2 regions of the Escherichia sp. TC-EC600-tetX4 genome follow, and region 2 is predicted to be linked to the other one. Evidence: predicted binding sites of a transcription regulator. Region 2 holds the regulator's gene; the other holds the start of a gene.

What was found. The regulator ArgR, encoded in region 2, controls arginine synthesis, uptake and breakdown. The targets are predictions, from matches to a motif close to ANTGAATAAAAATACANT.
Positions count from the first base shown of each region.
Region 1: argA (amino-acid N-acetyltransferase) is a predicted target of ArgR. The motif match lies at 5,079-5,096, and genes of this name have one in related genera.

Region 1 covers NZ_CP079924.1:931,480-939,650, forward strand. The annotation lists gene recB (exodeoxyribonuclease V subunit beta) at 1-1,828, shown strand, start outside; gene recD (exodeoxyribonuclease V subunit alpha) at 1,828-3,654, shown strand; gene argA (amino-acid N-acetyltransferase) at 3,716-5,047, opposite strand; gene amiC (N-acetylmuramoyl-L-alanine amidase AmiC) at 5,279-6,532, shown strand; tRNA gene KXD89_RS04495 (tRNA-Met) at 6,606-6,682, opposite strand; tRNA gene KXD89_RS04500 (tRNA-Met) at 6,716-6,792, opposite strand; tRNA gene KXD89_RS04505 (tRNA-Met) at 6,826-6,902, opposite strand; gene mltA (murein transglycosylase A) at 7,111-8,171, shown strand, end outside.
Region 2 covers NZ_CP079924.1:497,598-505,768, forward strand. The annotation lists gene aaeB (p-hydroxybenzoic acid efflux pump subunit AaeB) at 1-1,175, shown strand, start outside; gene KXD89_RS02390 (barstar family protein) at 1,267-1,539, shown strand; gene yhcN (peroxide/acid stress response protein YhcN) at 1,595-1,858, opposite strand; gene argR (transcriptional regulator ArgR) at 2,223-2,693, opposite strand; gene mdh (malate dehydrogenase) at 3,128-4,066, shown strand; gene degS (outer membrane-stress sensor serine endopeptidase DegS) at 4,129-5,196, opposite strand; gene degQ (serine endoprotease DegQ) at 5,286-6,653, opposite strand; gene zapG (Z-ring associated protein ZapG) at 6,807-7,205, opposite strand; gene zapE (cell division protein ZapE) at 7,399-8,171, shown strand, end outside.

The DNA.
Region 1 (8,171 bases), 430 kb from region 2:
GTTGCTGGAAATCCCTTCCGTTTACCTTTCGAACCGCGACAGTGTTTTTGAAACTCTGGAAGCGCAGGAAATGCTTTGGTTGTTGCAGGCGGTGATGACGCCCGAACGTGAGAACACCCTGCGTAGTGCGCTGGCAACGTCAATGATGGGGCTGAACGCGCTGGATATCGAAACGCTGAACAATGACGAACATGCGTGGGATGTGGTAGTCGAAGAGTTCGATGGTTATCGGCAAATCTGGCGCAAACGTGGCGTTATGCCGATGCTGCGGGCGCTGATGTCGGCGCGTAACATTGCTGAAAACTTGCTGGCAACGGCAGGCGGTGAGCGGCGTCTTACCGATATCTTGCATATCAGCGAACTGCTACAAGAAGCCGGAACGCAGCTGGAAAGTGAACATGCGCTGGTACGCTGGTTATCGCAACATATCCTCGAGCCAGACAGTAATGCCTCCAGCCAACAAATGCGTCTCGAAAGTGATAAACATCTGGTGCAGATTGTCACGATCCACAAATCGAAAGGGCTGGAATATCCATTGGTCTGGCTGCCGTTTATCACCAATTTCCGCGTCCAGGAGCAGGCGTTTTATCACGATCGCCACTCGTTTGAGGCAGTTCTGGATCTTAATGCTGCGCCAGAAAGCGTCGACCTCGCGGAGGCCGAACGTCTGGCGGAAGATCTGCGTTTGCTTTACGTGGCGCTGACACGTTCGGTTTGGCATTGCAGTCTCGGCGTTGCACCGCTGGTGCGCCGTCGTGGCGATAAAAAAGGTGACACCGACGTCCACCAAAGTGCGCTCGGGCGTTTGCTGCAAAAAGGGGAACCGCAAGATGCGGCAGGGCTTCGCACCTGTATTGAAGCGTTATGCGATGATGATATTGCCTGGCAAACGGCACAAACTGGTGATAACCAACCCTGGCAGGTTAATGATGTTTCTACAGCAGAGCTGAATGCGAAGACGTTACAACGATTGCCCGGCGATAACTGGCGCGTCACCAGCTACTCTGGTTTGCAACAGCGTGGTCACGGTATCGCCCAGGATTTGATGCCTCGGCTGGATGTCGATGCTGCAGGCGTTGCCAGCGTCGTTGAAGAACCGACGTTAACACCACATCAGTTTCCGCGCGGTGCGTCACCGGGGACGTTCTTGCACAGTTTGTTTGAAGACCTGGATTTTACCCAGCCGGTTGACCCGAACTGGGTGCGGGAAAAACTGGAACTCGGCGGCTTTGAATCGCAGTGGGAACCGGTATTGACCGAGTGGATCACGGCTGTCCTCCAGGCACCTCTCAATGAAACCGGCGTAAGCCTGAGTCAACTTTCCGCCCGCAATAAACAGGTGGAGATGGAGTTTTATCTGCCGATTAGTGAACCGCTTATCGCCAGTCAGCTTGATACGTTAATCCGCCAGTTTGACCCGCTATCCGCAGGCTGCCCGCCGCTGGAGTTCATGCAGGTACGTGGCATGTTAAAAGGCTTTATCGACCTGGTGTTCCGCCACGAAGGGCGTTATTACCTGCTCGACTATAAATCCAACTGGTTGGGTGAAGACAGTTCGGCTTACACCCAACAGGCTATGGCAGCGGCAATGCAGGCACACCGCTATGATCTGCAATATCAGCTTTATACCCTGGCGCTGCATCGTTATCTGCGCCATCGCATTGCTGATTACGACTATGAGCACCACTTTGGCGGCGTTATTTATCTGTTCCTGCGTGGCGTTGATAAAGAACATCCGCAACAGGGGATTTACACAACCCGACCCAACGCCGGGTTGATTGCCCTGATGGATGAGATGTTTGCCGGTATGACCCTGGAGGAGGCGTAATGAAATTGCAAAAGCAATTACTGGAAGCTGTGGAGCACAAACAGCTACGCCCGCTGGATGTGCAATTTGCCCTGACCGTGGCGGGAGATGAACATCCTGCCGTCACCCTCGCGGCGGCACTGTTAAGTCATGATGCCGGAGAGGGACACGTTTGTTTGCCGCTTTCACGACTGGAAAATAACGAGGCGTCGCATCCGCTGTTGGCGACCTGTGTCAGTGAAATCGGTGAGCTACAAAATTGGGAAGAATGCTTGCTGGCTTCTCAAGCGGTCAGCAGGGGAGATGAACCCACGCCGATGATCCTCTGTGGCGATCGTCTTTATTTGAATCGCATGTGGTGTAACGAGCGCACAGTGGCACGCTTTTTCAACGAAGTGAATCATGCCATTGAGGTTGATGAAGCTCTACTGGCGCAAACCCTGGACAAACTTTTTCCAGTAAGCGATGAAATTAACTGGCAAAAAGTTGCGGCGGCAGTGGCGCTGACGCGGCGGATCTCGGTGATTTCCGGCGGCCCTGGCACCGGTAAAACGACCACCGTAGCGAAGTTGCTGGCAGCGTTAATTCAAATGGCCGACGGCGAACGCTGCCGTATCCGTCTGGCTGCACCAACGGGTAAAGCTGCCGCGCGCTTAACCGAATCTCTCGGCAAGGCTTTGCGACAGTTACCGCTGACCGATGAACAAAAGAAACGCATTCCGGAAGATGCCAGCACTTTGCACCGATTGCTGGGCGCGCAGCCGGGTAGCCAGCGTTTACGTCATCATGCCGGTAACCCGCTGCATCTTGATGTGCTGGTGGTAGATGAAGCGTCAATGATCGATCTGCCTATGATGTCGAGACTGATCGACGCCTTGCCCGATCATGCGCGAGTGATCTTTCTCGGCGATCGTGATCAACTGGCCTCGGTTGAGGCTGGGGCTGTGCTGGGCGATATCTGCGCTTATGCCAACGCGGGCTTTACCGCCGAGCGTGCCAGGCAGCTAAGCCGCCTGACGGGGACTCACGTTCCGGCAGGAACCGGCACAGAAGCGGCATCTTTGCGCGACAGTCTCTGCCTGCTGCAAAAAAGCTATCGTTTCGGCAGCGATTCTGGCATTGGTCAGTTAGCTGCGGCGATCAACCGTGGTGATAAAACGGCAGTGAAAACCGTTTTTCAGCAGGATTTTACTGATATCGAAAAACGGCTTTTACAGAGCGGCGAAGATTATATTGCGATGCTTGAGGAAGCTCTTGCGGGTTACGGACGTTATCTGGATCTGCTGCAAGCGCGTGCCGAGCCGGATTTAATCATTCAGGCGTTCAATGAGTACCAGCTTTTGTGCGCCCTGCGGGAAGGGCCGTTTGGCGTGGCTGGACTGAATGAGCGAATTGAGCAGTTTATGCAACAGAAGCGCAAAATTCATCGTCATCCGCACTCTCGTTGGTACGAAGGTCGACCGGTGATGATTGCCCGTAATGACAGCGCGCTTGGGTTGTTTAATGGCGATATCGGTATTGCGCTGGATCGCGGGCAGGGGACGCGCGTCTGGTTTGCGATGCCGGACGGCAATATTAAGTCTGTGCAACCGAGTCGCTTGCCAGAGCACGAAACTACGTGGGCGATGACGGTACATAAATCGCAGGGATCGGAGTTCGACCATGCGGCGTTGATTTTGCCGAGCCAACGCACGCCGGTAGTAACGCGAGAGCTGGTTTATACCGCGGTGACCCGCGCGCGTCGCCGTCTGTCGCTGTATGCCGATGAGCGCATATTAAGTGCGGCAATCGCCACTCGTACTGAGCGGCGCAGTGGTCTGGCGGCGTTGTTTAGTTCACGGGAATAAACGTAATTGCCGGATGCGACGTACGAGTGTTACGCATGTCGCATCCGACGATTTTCATCGCTTACCCTAAATCCGCCATCAACACTTTGGATTTACGCTGGTAGTTGTACAACTGCTTTTTGCTCTCGGGCAGTAAATCAATATCCACTGGGGTAAATCCACGTTCCTGGAACCAGTGAATACTGCGCGTGGTCAGCACAAACAATTTGCTTAAGCCGCTCTGCTTCGCCTGAGCGGCAATGCGTTCCAGCAGAACTTCACCCCTTGATGAACTGCGGTAATCCGGGTGAACTGCCACACAGGCCATTTCCCCAATCTTCTCTTCCGGGAACGGATAGAGCGCGGCGCAGGCAATAGTCGTGTTATCGCGCTGAATAATGGTGAATTTGTCGATTTCCATCTCCAGCTGCTCGCGAGAACGGCGTACCAGAATACCTTGCTGCTCCAGTGGGCGAATCAACTCCAGAATACCGCCAATATCGTTGATTGTTGCGCGACGAATCTGCTCGGCGCTTTCCATCACAATCTGCGTACCGATACCGTCGCGTGAGAACAACTCTTGCAACAGCGCGCCATCTTCCTGATAACTGATTAAATGACAGCGACGCACGCCGCTGCGGCAGGCTTTCACTGCGCCACGCAAAAAGCGCACCGTACCGGAGTTGTAATCGCCTTTCTCTTCCTGGGCTTCTACCCGCGCTTGCGCTTCGTTAGGGAAAAGTTCGGAGACAATATCACCGTCGTCATTAGTGACGCCCTGGGAAGAGCAAAAACCAATCATCTTTTCAGCTTTCAGTTTGATGGCCAGTTGAGTGGCAATCTCTTCCGAGGTCAGGTTAAAGCTCTCGCCAGTGACTGAAACAGCGACCGGCCCCATTAGCACTATTGCACCGCTGTCCAGTTGACGATGGATCGCGTCTTCATCAATCCGCCGGATACGCCCGCTATGGCAGTAATCCACGCCGTCATCGACGCCCAGCGGCTGGGCAATAATAAAATTGCCACTGACGACGTTGATATGCGCGCCCTGCAGCGGCGTGTTATTGAGACTCATCGACAGGCGAGCAGTAATATCCAGTTGCAATGTTCCCGCAGCCTGCTTCACCAGTTCCAGTGTTTTGGCGTCGGTCACACGTATATTCTTGTGATACAGCGGTTCGTGGTGATGCGCAGCCAGATTTGCGTCGATCTGCGGACGTGCGCCATAGACCACCACCAGACGGATGCCGAGGCTGTGCAACAACCCGATATCATTAACGATACTGGAGAAATTCTCATGCTCAATGGCTTCACCGCCGAGCATGATGACAAACGTTTTTCCCCGGTGGGTATTGATATAGGGAACCGAATGGCGGAATCCCTCGACCAACTCGGTTTTACGTTCCTTTACCACGGCACACCTCTTTGCATGATTATTCGAAATTAGTGTATTTTTATTCTGTTTTTTCGCAGGGTGCAAGTGTAAATTTTATGCGAGAGCGACTTTTTTATCAGTAATGCCGTGAATATAAAAAGAATGTTTACCGTTTATTAGATGACAGATTATGCGTCTTTCGCTAAAGTTTCCGGTCAAATTAGTCGTTTACTTGTTACACAGCTTAGATTTCTTTTGCTCGGGAGAGGCATGTCAGGATCCAACACTGCAATCAGCCGTCGTCGTTTACTGCAAGGCGCGGGTGCCATGTGGCTATTGAGCGTAAGTCAGGTCAGTCTGGCTGCGGTCAGCCAGGTCGTGGCGGTGCGCGTCTGGCCTGCGTCCAGCTACACCCGCGTGACGGTGGAATCAAATCGTCAGCTGAAATATAAGCAGTTCGCGTTGAGTAACCCTGAACGCGTGGTGGTGGATATCGAAGATGTAAACCTGAACTCGGTACTCAAGGGGATGGCGGCACAAATTCGTGCAGACGACCCGTTCATCAAGTCGGCGCGCGTCGGGCAATTTGACCCGCAAACCGTACGGATGGTTTTTGAATTAAAGCAAAACGTAAAACCGCAGCTGTTTGCCCTTGCGCCGGTCGCCGGGTTTAAAGAGCGTCTGGTGATGGACCTCTATCCGGCCAATGCACAGGATATGCAGGACCCGCTGCTGGCGCTGCTGGAGGATTACAACAAAGGCGACCTCGAAAAGCAGGTGCCGCCAGCGCAAAGTGGTCCACAACCGGGTAAAGCAGGGCGCGATCGTCCGATTGTCATTATGCTTGACCCTGGCCACGGTGGCGAAGACTCCGGTGCGGTGGGGAAATACAAAACGCGCGAAAAAGATGTGGTATTGCAAATAGCTCGCCGTTTGCGCTCTCTGATCGAGAAAGAGGGCAATATGAAGGTGTACATGACGCGCAATGAAGACATCTTCATTCCATTGCAAGTGCGCGTAGCAAAAGCCCAGAAACAGCGTGCTGACCTGTTTGTCTCTATCCATGCCGACGCCTTTACCAGTCGTCAGCCGAGCGGTTCCTCTGTGTTTGCGCTCTCAACCAAAGGTGCAACCAGTACTGCGGCAAAATATCTGGCACAAACCCAGAACGCCTCGGACTTGATTGGTGGCGTGAGCAAAAGCGGTGACCGCTATGTCGACCACACCATGTTCGATATGGTACAGTCGCTGACCATTGCCGACAGCCTGAAGTTTGGTAAAGCGGTACTGAATAAGCTCGGTAAAATCAACAAGCTGCATAAAAATCAAGTTGAACAGGCCGGGTTTGCCGTACTAAAGGCACCAGATATTCCCTCCATTCTGGTCGAAACGGCGTTTATCAGTAACGTTGAGGAAGAGCGTAAACTGAAAACGGCGACTTTCCAGCAGGAAGTTGCGGAGTCTATTCTTGCGGGGATTAAAGCGTATTTTGCCGATGGGGCGACGCTGGCGAGAAGGGGATGATAAAAAGGCGCTGAATGGCGCTTTTTTATGGGAGACCAGAAACAAAAAAACACCCGTTAGGGTGTTCAATAATTGGTTGCGGGGGCCGGATTTGAACCGACGACCTTCGGGTTATGAGCCCGACGAGCTACCAGGCTGCTCCACCCCGCGTCACCGTACTGCTTTTACTTCATCAAATTTGATTGGTTGCGGGGGCCGGATTTGAACCGACGACCTTCGGGTTATGAGCCCGACGAGCTACCAGGCTGCTCCACCCCGCGTCACCGTACTGCTTTACTTCATCAAATTTTAATTGGTTGCGGGGGCCGGATTTGAACCGACGACCTTCGGGTTATGAGCCCGACGAGCTACCAGGCTGCTCCACCCCGCGTCCGTGGATGCGCACTATACTCCGCTCGCGTTTTCATGCAACCTTTTTTTTACCCCGATCACGGATTTGGCATGATTTTGAACAAAAACAAATCACTAAAGCCTATTTTTTGTGCAAAATTTGCGTCAGGGAGAGGCTGCTCATTTCATTAAACGCGGCGGTTTGTTATCTTCGTTGCGCCTTATTTTTTAACCTGAAGAAGAGAACAATGAAAGGACGTTGGGTAAAGTACCTTCTTATGGGCACGGTTGTGGCAATGCTTGCCGCCTGCTCTTCCAAACCAACCGATCGCGGACAGCAATATAAAGACGGGAAATTTACCCAGCCTTTCTCTCTGGTGAACCAGCCAGATGCCGTTGGCGCGCCGATTAACGCCGGTGATTTTGCCGAGCAAATTAACCATATCCGTAATTCGTCACCGCGTCTGTATGGCAACCAGAGTAATGTTTATAACGCGGTGCAAGAGTGGCTGCGCGCAGGCGGTGATACCCGCAATATGCGCCAGTTCGGCATTGATGCCTGGCAGATGGAAGGTGCCGACAACTATGGTAACGTGCAGTTTACCGGTTATTACACGCCGGTAATTCAGGCGCGCCATACCCGCCAGGGCGAGTTCCAGTATCCTATTTACCGTATGCCGCCAAAACGTGGTCGTCTGCCGTCTCGTGCGGAGATCTACGCGGGGGCATTGAGTGATAAATATATTCTCGCTTACAGTAACTCCCTGATGGATAACTTCATTATGGATGTGCAGGGTAGTGGGTATATCGACTTTGGTGATGGCAGTCCGCTTAACTTTTTCAGCTATGCAGGGAAAAACGGTCATGCCTATCGCAGCATTGGTAAGGTGCTGATCGACCGTGGCGAAGTGAAAAAAGAAGATATGTCGATGCAGGCGATTCGTCACTGGGGCGAAACACACAGTGAAGCCGAGGTTCGCGAGCTGCTGGAACAGAACCCGTCTTTCGTCTTCTTTAAACCGCAATCTTTTGCTCCGGTGAAAGGGGCAAGTGCGGTGCCGCTGGTTGGTCGCGCGTCAGTTGCCTCTGATCGTTCCATTATTCCGCCAGGTACTACCTTGCTGGCAGAAGTGCCGTTGCTGGATAATAACGGCAAATTTAATGGTCAGTACGAACTGCGTCTGATGGTGGCGCTGGATGTCGGTGGTGCAATCAAAGGCCAACACTTCGATATCTATCAAGGGATCGGGCCGGAAGCCGGACACCGCGCAGGTTGGTACAACCACTATGGACGTGTCTGGGTGCTGAA
Region 2 (8,171 bases):
TGATCACTGATACTTTCCGCGAATTTTTTGACACGCCGGTAGAAACCGCGCAGGACGTCCACAAGCAGCTCAAACGCCTGCGGAGAGTTATCGCCTGGACCGGGGAACGGGAAACGCCTGTCACCATTTATAGCTGGGTCGCGGCGGCAACGCGTTATCAGCTTCTCAAGCGCGGCGTTATCAGTAACACAAAAATCAACGCCACCGAAGAAGAGATCCTGCAAGGCGAACCGGAAGTAAAAGTAGAGTCAGCCGAACGTCATCATGCAATGGTTAACTTCTGGCGAACCACACTTTCCTGCATTCTGGGCACGCTTTTCTGGCTGTGGACGGGCTGGACTTCCGGCAGTGGTGCAATGGTGATGATTGCGGTAGTGACGTCACTGGCAATGCGTTTGCCGAATCCACGCATGGTGGCGATCGACTTTATCTACGGGACGCTGGCCGCGCTGCCGTTAGGGCTGCTCTACTTTTTGGTGATTATCCCTAATACCCAACAGAGCATGTTGCTGCTGTGCATTAGCCTGGCAGTGCTGGGATTCTTCCTCGGTATAGAAGTACAGAAACGGCGACTGGGCTCGATGGGGGCACTGGCCAGCACCATAAATATTATCGTGCTGGATAACCCGATGACTTTCCATTTCAGTCAGTTTCTCGACAGCGCATTAGGGCAAATCGTCGGCTGTGTGCTCGCGTTCACCGTTATTTTGCTGGTGCGGGATAAATCGCGCGACAGGACCGGACGTGTACTGCTTAATCAGTTTGTTTCTGCCGCTGTTTCCGCGATGACTACCAATGTGGCACGTCGTAAAGAGAACCACCTCCCGGCACTTTATCAGCAGCTGTTTTTGCTGATGAATAAGTTCCCAGGGGATTTGCCGAAATTTCGCCTGGCGCTGACGATGATTATCGCGCACCAGCGCCTGCGTGATGCACCGATCCCGGTTAACGAGGATTTATCGGCGTTTCACCGACAAATGCGCCGCACAGCAGACCATGTGATATCTGCCCGTAGCGATGATAAACGTCGTCGGTACTTTGGCCAGTTGCTGGAAGAACTGGAAATCTACCAGGAAAAGCTACGCATCTGGCAAGCGCCACCGCAGGTGACGGAACCGGTAAATCGGCTGGCGGGGATGCTCCATAAGTATCAACATGCGTTGACCGATAGTTAAGTCAAAACCGACGCCAAAAGCGTCGGTTTTTTCATGGCTATACTTAGCGATGCACGGCAGAACTCGCCGCGAAACGTGACGGTGGCAACAGATGAATATTTATACCTTTGATTTTGATGAGATTGAGAGTCAGGAGGATTTTTATCGTGACTTTAGCCAAACCTTTGGTCTGGCGAAAGATAAGGTACGCGATCTCGACTCACTATGGGATGTGTTAATGAACGATGTCCTGCCGCTACCACTTGAGATTGAATTTGTTCATCTGGGAGAGAAAACGCGTCGCCGTTTTGGCGCGTTAATATTGCTGTTTGATGAGGCAGAGGAAGAGCTGGAAGGGCATTTGCGTTTTAATGTTCGTCATTAGCGCAAAAAAAAGCCCCCGAACCGGGGGCAATATCGTCGGACAAGACGATGAGGGTTTATTTGTACAGTTCAGCCGTAGCGTGCCAGGTGTCACCGCTACGAGCTTCAGTAATCTGGTAGGCCGTTGCGCCTTTCTCTTCCGCTTTTTTGTTCAGCATTTCACGCATATCCATTGGCGAAGACGCCACACCACTTACGGATACGGTCCCGATTGCTTCACGATTTTGTGCTTGTGCAGCATCAATGGAGTCGGCAGCGAATGCACCGAAAGAGAGAACAGAAAGTACGCTTAATGCAGCAACAGTGGTTTTGATTTTCATGATTTTTACCTCGACATAATCTTTTAGCTGGGCCTTTGTTTCGTGACCCATATCACAAAATCAAGTATACACTAATTATTGAGCTAATTAATACCGCGCTAACTGTTTCAGTTGATACTAAGTGTTAAAAATGTGAATTTTAATAACAAAAAAGAATTAAAAATACGGTTATTTATCGTTAATTCTAGTTTTTTCAATTAGATAATGAATTTTGCATAATGTGCTTTTTTTACCTTATGTATTCATTGTGTGAATGACATGTCGCAGTAAAACGCACTATTCGTTAAATTAATCGCAGGGGAAAGCAGGGGGTTGAGAGGGATAAGCAACATTTTCCCCGCCGTCAGAAACGACGGGGCAGAGATTAAAGCTCCTGGTCGAACAGCTCTAAAATCGCTTCGTACAGGTCTTTGACTGTGAAACCGTTAGCAGGGGTGGTAAAGATGGTGTCATCGCCAGCGATGGTGCCCAGAATACCTTCTGCTTTGCCCAGTGAGTCCAGCAGGCGAGCAATTAACTGCGCCGCGCCAGGGCTGGTATGAATCACGACAACTGCATCGTTGTAGTCGATATCCAGCACCAGATTCTTCAATGGACTGGAGGTGGTTGGTACACCCAGTTCAGCTGGCAGGCAGTAAACCATTTCCATTTTGGCATTGCGTGTACGTACAGCACCAAACTTGGTCAACATCCGCGAGACTTTAGACTGATTAATATTGTCAAAGCCTTGCTCCTGCAACGCGGCGACGATTTCGCCCTGGGAGCTAAATTTCTCTTCTTTAAGTAATGCTTTAAATGCTTTAACTAGTTCTTCTTGCTTAGCCGAGCTTCGCATAAGTCACCCGATATGGTGGTTGATACAACATTATTGTGCATACAGATGAATTTTTATGCAAACAGTCAGCCCTGAAGAAGGCTGAAATAATGTTATGAAAGAGCGGGATTTTATCAAATTTCGTTATTGAGAAACATGCCTGCGTCACGGCATGCAAATTCTGCTTAAAAGTAAATTAATTGTTATCAAATTGATGTTGTTTTGGCTGAACGGTAGGGTATATTGTCACCACCTGTTGGAATGTTGCGCTAATGCATAAGCGACTGTTAATTACGTAAGTTAGGTTCCTGATTACGGCAATTAAATGCATAAACGCTAAACTTGCGTGACTACACATTCTTGAGATGTGGTCATTGTAAACGGCAATTTTGTGGATTAAGGTCGCGGCAGCGGAGCAACATATCTTAGTTTATCAATATAATAAGGAGTTTAGGATGAAAGTCGCAGTCCTCGGCGCTGCTGGCGGTATTGGCCAGGCGCTTGCACTACTGTTAAAAACCCAACTGCCTTCAGGTTCAGAACTCTCTCTGTATGATATCGCTCCAGTGACTCCCGGTGTGGCTGTCGATCTGAGCCATATCCCTACTGCTGTGAAAATCAAAGGTTTTTCTGGTGAAGATGCGACTCCGGCGCTGGAAGGCGCAGATGTCGTTCTTATCTCTGCAGGCGTAGCGCGTAAACCGGGTATGGATCGTTCCGACCTGTTTAACGTTAACGCCGGCATCGTGAAAAACCTGGTACAGCAAGTTGCGAAAACCTGCCCGAAAGCGTGCATTGGTATTATCACTAACCCGGTTAACACCACAGTTGCAATTGCTGCTGAAGTGCTGAAAAAAGCCGGTGTTTATGACAAAAACAAACTGTTCGGCGTTACCACGCTGGATATCATTCGTTCCAACACCTTTGTTGCGGAACTGAAAGGCAAACAGCCAGGCGAAGTTGAAGTGCCGGTTATTGGCGGTCACTCTGGTGTTACCATTCTGCCGCTGCTGTCACAGGTTCCTGGCGTTAGTTTTACCGAGCAGGAAGTGGCTGATCTGACCAAACGCATCCAGAACGCGGGTACTGAAGTGGTTGAAGCGAAGGCCGGTGGCGGGTCTGCAACCCTGTCTATGGGCCAGGCAGCTGCACGTTTTGGTCTGTCTCTGGTTCGTGCACTGCAGGGCGAACAAGGCGTTGTCGAATGTGCCTACGTTGAAGGCGACGGTCAGTACGCCCGTTTCTTCTCTCAACCGCTGCTGCTGGGTAAAAACGGCGTGGAAGAGCGTAAATCTATCGGTACCCTGAGCGCATTTGAACAGAACGCGCTGGAAGGTATGCTGGATACGCTGAAGAAAGATATCGCCCTGGGCGAAGAGTTCGTTAATAAGTAATTGATTAGCGGATAATAAAAAACCGGAGCACAGACTCCGGTTTTTTGTTTTGAGCGCACGACTTAATTGGTTGCCGGATATTCCTGAATGGTGACCTGCAGCGTTAACTGCTTATCATCACGCATCACTACTACAGGGATCACCGAACCAGGGCGAATTTCCGCCACCTGATCCATCGTCTCCAGAGCAGAGATGGCCGGTTTGTTATCCACCGAAATAATCAGATCGTTGACCTGAATACCCGCATTCGCCGCCGGGCCGTCAGGTGACACTTCATTAACCACGATCCCTTGCAGTTGATCTATACCACCGCCCTGCGCGTGCAGTGGTGCGATCTCACGTCCGCCGATACCAATGTAGCCGCGGATCACGCGACCATCGCGGATCAGCTTATCCATAATTTTGGTTGCTAACTGGAAAGGAATCGCAAAGCCGATACCTTCCGGCGTTTCGCCATCGTTACTCTTATCAAACGACAGCGTATTAATGCCCATCAGTTCGCCCAGCGAGTTCACCAGCGCGCCGCCAGAGTTACCGTGGTTAATGGAAGCATCGGTTTGGAGGAAGTTTTGCCGCCCGGTCGGGTTCAGACCGATTCGACCCGTGGCACTAATAATCCCCTGGGTAATGGTCTGCCCGAGGTTGTACGGGTTACCGATCGCCAGTACTACGTCGCCAATGTGCGGTACGCGACGTGCATTAATTGGAATGGTAGGTAAACCGCCAGTGGCATTAATTTTAAGTACCGCCAGATCGGTTAGAGAGTCAGATCCCACCAGCAATGCTTCAAATACACGTCCATCCTGTAAGGCGACGATGATCTGATCGGCGTCGTTGATGACGTGTTTATTGGTGATGATATAACCGCGTTGATCCATGATTACACCGGATCCCAGGGTGCGGATCTCAAGCTGGTTGTGAGAGTTGGTGTTCAAACCACGGTTGTAAACGTTAACCACCGCTGGCGCGGCGCGGCGAACCGCCAGATTATAGCTGGCAGGCGTCTCATCGGTACTGTCAAATTGCGGAGTGGAAAGCGGGTTAAGGCTGCGCAGCGAAGGCATGGCAACCAGCAGAATAGCGCCGACAATTAATCCAATCGCAACGGAACGTAAGAGCTTCACAAACATGATGGAGGCGTCATTAAAAAAGGGAACGGCAGCAGCATACCACGAGTTAACCGGACATCACACGTAAGCCTGATGCCCGGTTTACGACATTAACGCATCAGCAGATAGATGCTTTCATTGCCGCGTACAATTTGCAGGGCGATGATGGCCGGTTTTGCCGCCAGCACTTTACGCATTTCAGCAATCGAGTTCACCCGATCGCGGTTGACGCCAATGATCACATCGTCTTTTTGCAAGCCAGCCTGAGCAGCTGGGCTTCCTTTGACAACTTCATCGATTTTAATACCTTTGCCGCCATCTTTTAGCTGACCATCGCTCAACGTTGCACCTTCCAGCGCTGGCGTGATCATTTCAGCGCTGGCCGACGAAGAGGTGCTGGTATCGAGCGTCACTTCTACTTCCAGTGGTTTGCCGTTACGCAGCAGGCCAAGCTTCACTTTCGTGCCCGGCTCGGTGGTCGCGATACGAGAGCGCAACTCAGCAAAGCTATTCAGCGGTTTGCCGTTGAGGCTGGTAATAATATCGCCCGCTTTGACGCCCGCTTTTGCCGAGCCAGAACCTGGCAACACTTCGCTGACAAACGCGCCACGCTGCACGTCAAGGTTGAAGGCTTTGGCGATATCGGCACTCATCTCGGTGCCTTTGATGCCTAACAAACCGCGTTTGATTTCACCAAAGTCGATAAGCTGCTGCGCCAGTGTTCGCGCCATATTACTGGGGATGGCAAATCCAATCCCGACGCTCCCGCCGCCAGGCGCAAGGATTGCAGTGTTGATGCCAATTAACTCACCGTTAAGGTTTAATAGTGCACCGCCGGAGTTACCGCGGTTAATGGAAGCATCTGTCTGGATAAAGTTTTCCAGACCTTCAAGATTCAACCCGCTGCGGCCTAATGCGGAAACAATGCCAGAGGTGGCGGTTTGCCCAAGGCCAAATGGGTTACCGACCGCTACGGCAAAATCACCGACGCGCAATTTATCGGAGTCGGCAATAGCGATTTGCGTTAATTTGCTCGGGTTTTGAATTTGTAACAGGGCGATATCGCTCTGGTCATCGCTACCAATCAGTTTTGCATCAAACTCGCGCCCATCATTGAGCTGAATACTGATTTTCTGTGCCTGATTAATCACATGGTTGTTGGTCAGCACATAGCCTTTACTGGCGTTGATGATGACACCGGAGCCTAAACCTTCGAAGGGTTGTGCAGGTTGATCCGGTAAATCATCACCAAAAAACTTTTTGAATTCTTCCGGGATTTTCTGTCCCTGACTGGCCGTTCCTTCCACCCGTACGCTCACCACTGCCGGAAGCACTTTTTCCAGCATTGGAGCCAGACTGGGGAGAGGGGCCTGATCGGCAACCTGGCCTGGAATCGACGCGACGGCCTGAAATGACGCCGAGAGAGTTAACCCGACACTTAACGCTAATGCACTCAACAGCTGGGTTTGTTTTTTCATTATTCCTGCTCTCGTACCTGAATGATAAGAAAAGAGATTCAAAACAGTTTGATGTTATTGAATTTTCAGACGGCTAACAATGAGACACCAGATTAAATGATAGTCGGGGAGGGAGAGAAGAGGAGGGCGCAATGGCTGCGCCCGAAAAATAAATTAGTCGCGCTTCGCGCCAGTACGCAGCAGGCCGGATGCGCCTTCAGAATAGTCGCGAGGCATCTGCACCGGTGCCTGATCGTTGCTGGCTTCAGACTCTGCCAGACGATTACGGAACGGGTTTGCTTCAGCAGACAGTTCCGGCAGCAGGCTGCTGGAGCTTTTTGCCATGTGCTGATACAGCTGGCGATAGTCGTGCGCCATGGTATCCAGTAATTCCGCGCTGCGGGCAAAGTGGCTAACCAGCTCTTCGCGATACTCGTCCAGTTCAGCTTTATTCTTTTCCAGTTCGTACTGCAACGCCTGTTGCTGGCGTAGTTTACGATTACCAAAACGCATGGCCACAGCACCAATAATGATGCCGACGACTAACCCAATTAGCGCATATTCCCAGGTCATGAACATCTCCCGTTGTCTTTTGTTTCCGTAGGGTGTTGGCTTCAGGCTCCATGCCTGCGGCTGATTATGCCACTATAACCGTTAATTCCACAGAAGTGGAATCCCGACTGCATATCGCGTAGTGTAGAACGGCCTTTTTTTCGTCAACCGTGAACAACGGCGCACCGATTATTCAAGGAATAACAATAAGATCATGCAAAGCGTTACCCCAACATCGCAATACCTGAAGGCGCTTAATGAAGGCAGCCATCAACCCGACGACGTTCAAAAAGAGGCCGTCAGCCGCCTGGAAATTATTTATCAGGAACTCATCAATAGCACGCCACCAGCCCCCAGGACGAGTGGGCTAATGGCGCGGGTCGGTAAGCTGTGGGGTAAACGCGAAGACACAAAGCATACGCCAGTGCGTGGCTTATATATGTGGGGCGGTGTAGGACGCGGGAAAACCTGGCTGATGGACCTTTTCTATCAAAGCCTGCCGGGAGAGCGGAAACAGCGCCTGCACTTTCACCGTTTTATGCTGCGGGTGCATGAAGAGCTAACTGCCTTACAGGGGCAGACCGATCCGCTGGAAATTATTGCCGATCGCTTTAAAGCCGAAACTGACGTGCTCTGTTTTGACGAATTTTTTGTTTCTGATATTACCGATGCCATGCTACTTGGCGGTCTGATGAAAGCCCTGTTCGCTCGCGGTATTACCCTGGTAGCGACGTCAAATATTCCGCCGGATGAACTTTATCGAAATGGCCTGCAACGTGCGCGTTTTCTGCCTGCAATCGATGCCATTAAACAGCATTGTGATGTAATGAACGTGGACGCTGGTGTTGATTATCGTCTGCGTACACTCACTCAGGCGCATCTGTGGCTTTCGCCACTTCACGATGAAACCCGGGCGCAAATGGATAAACTATGGTTGGCGCTGGCGGGGGGGAAACGAGAAAATTCACCGACGTTAGAAATCAACCA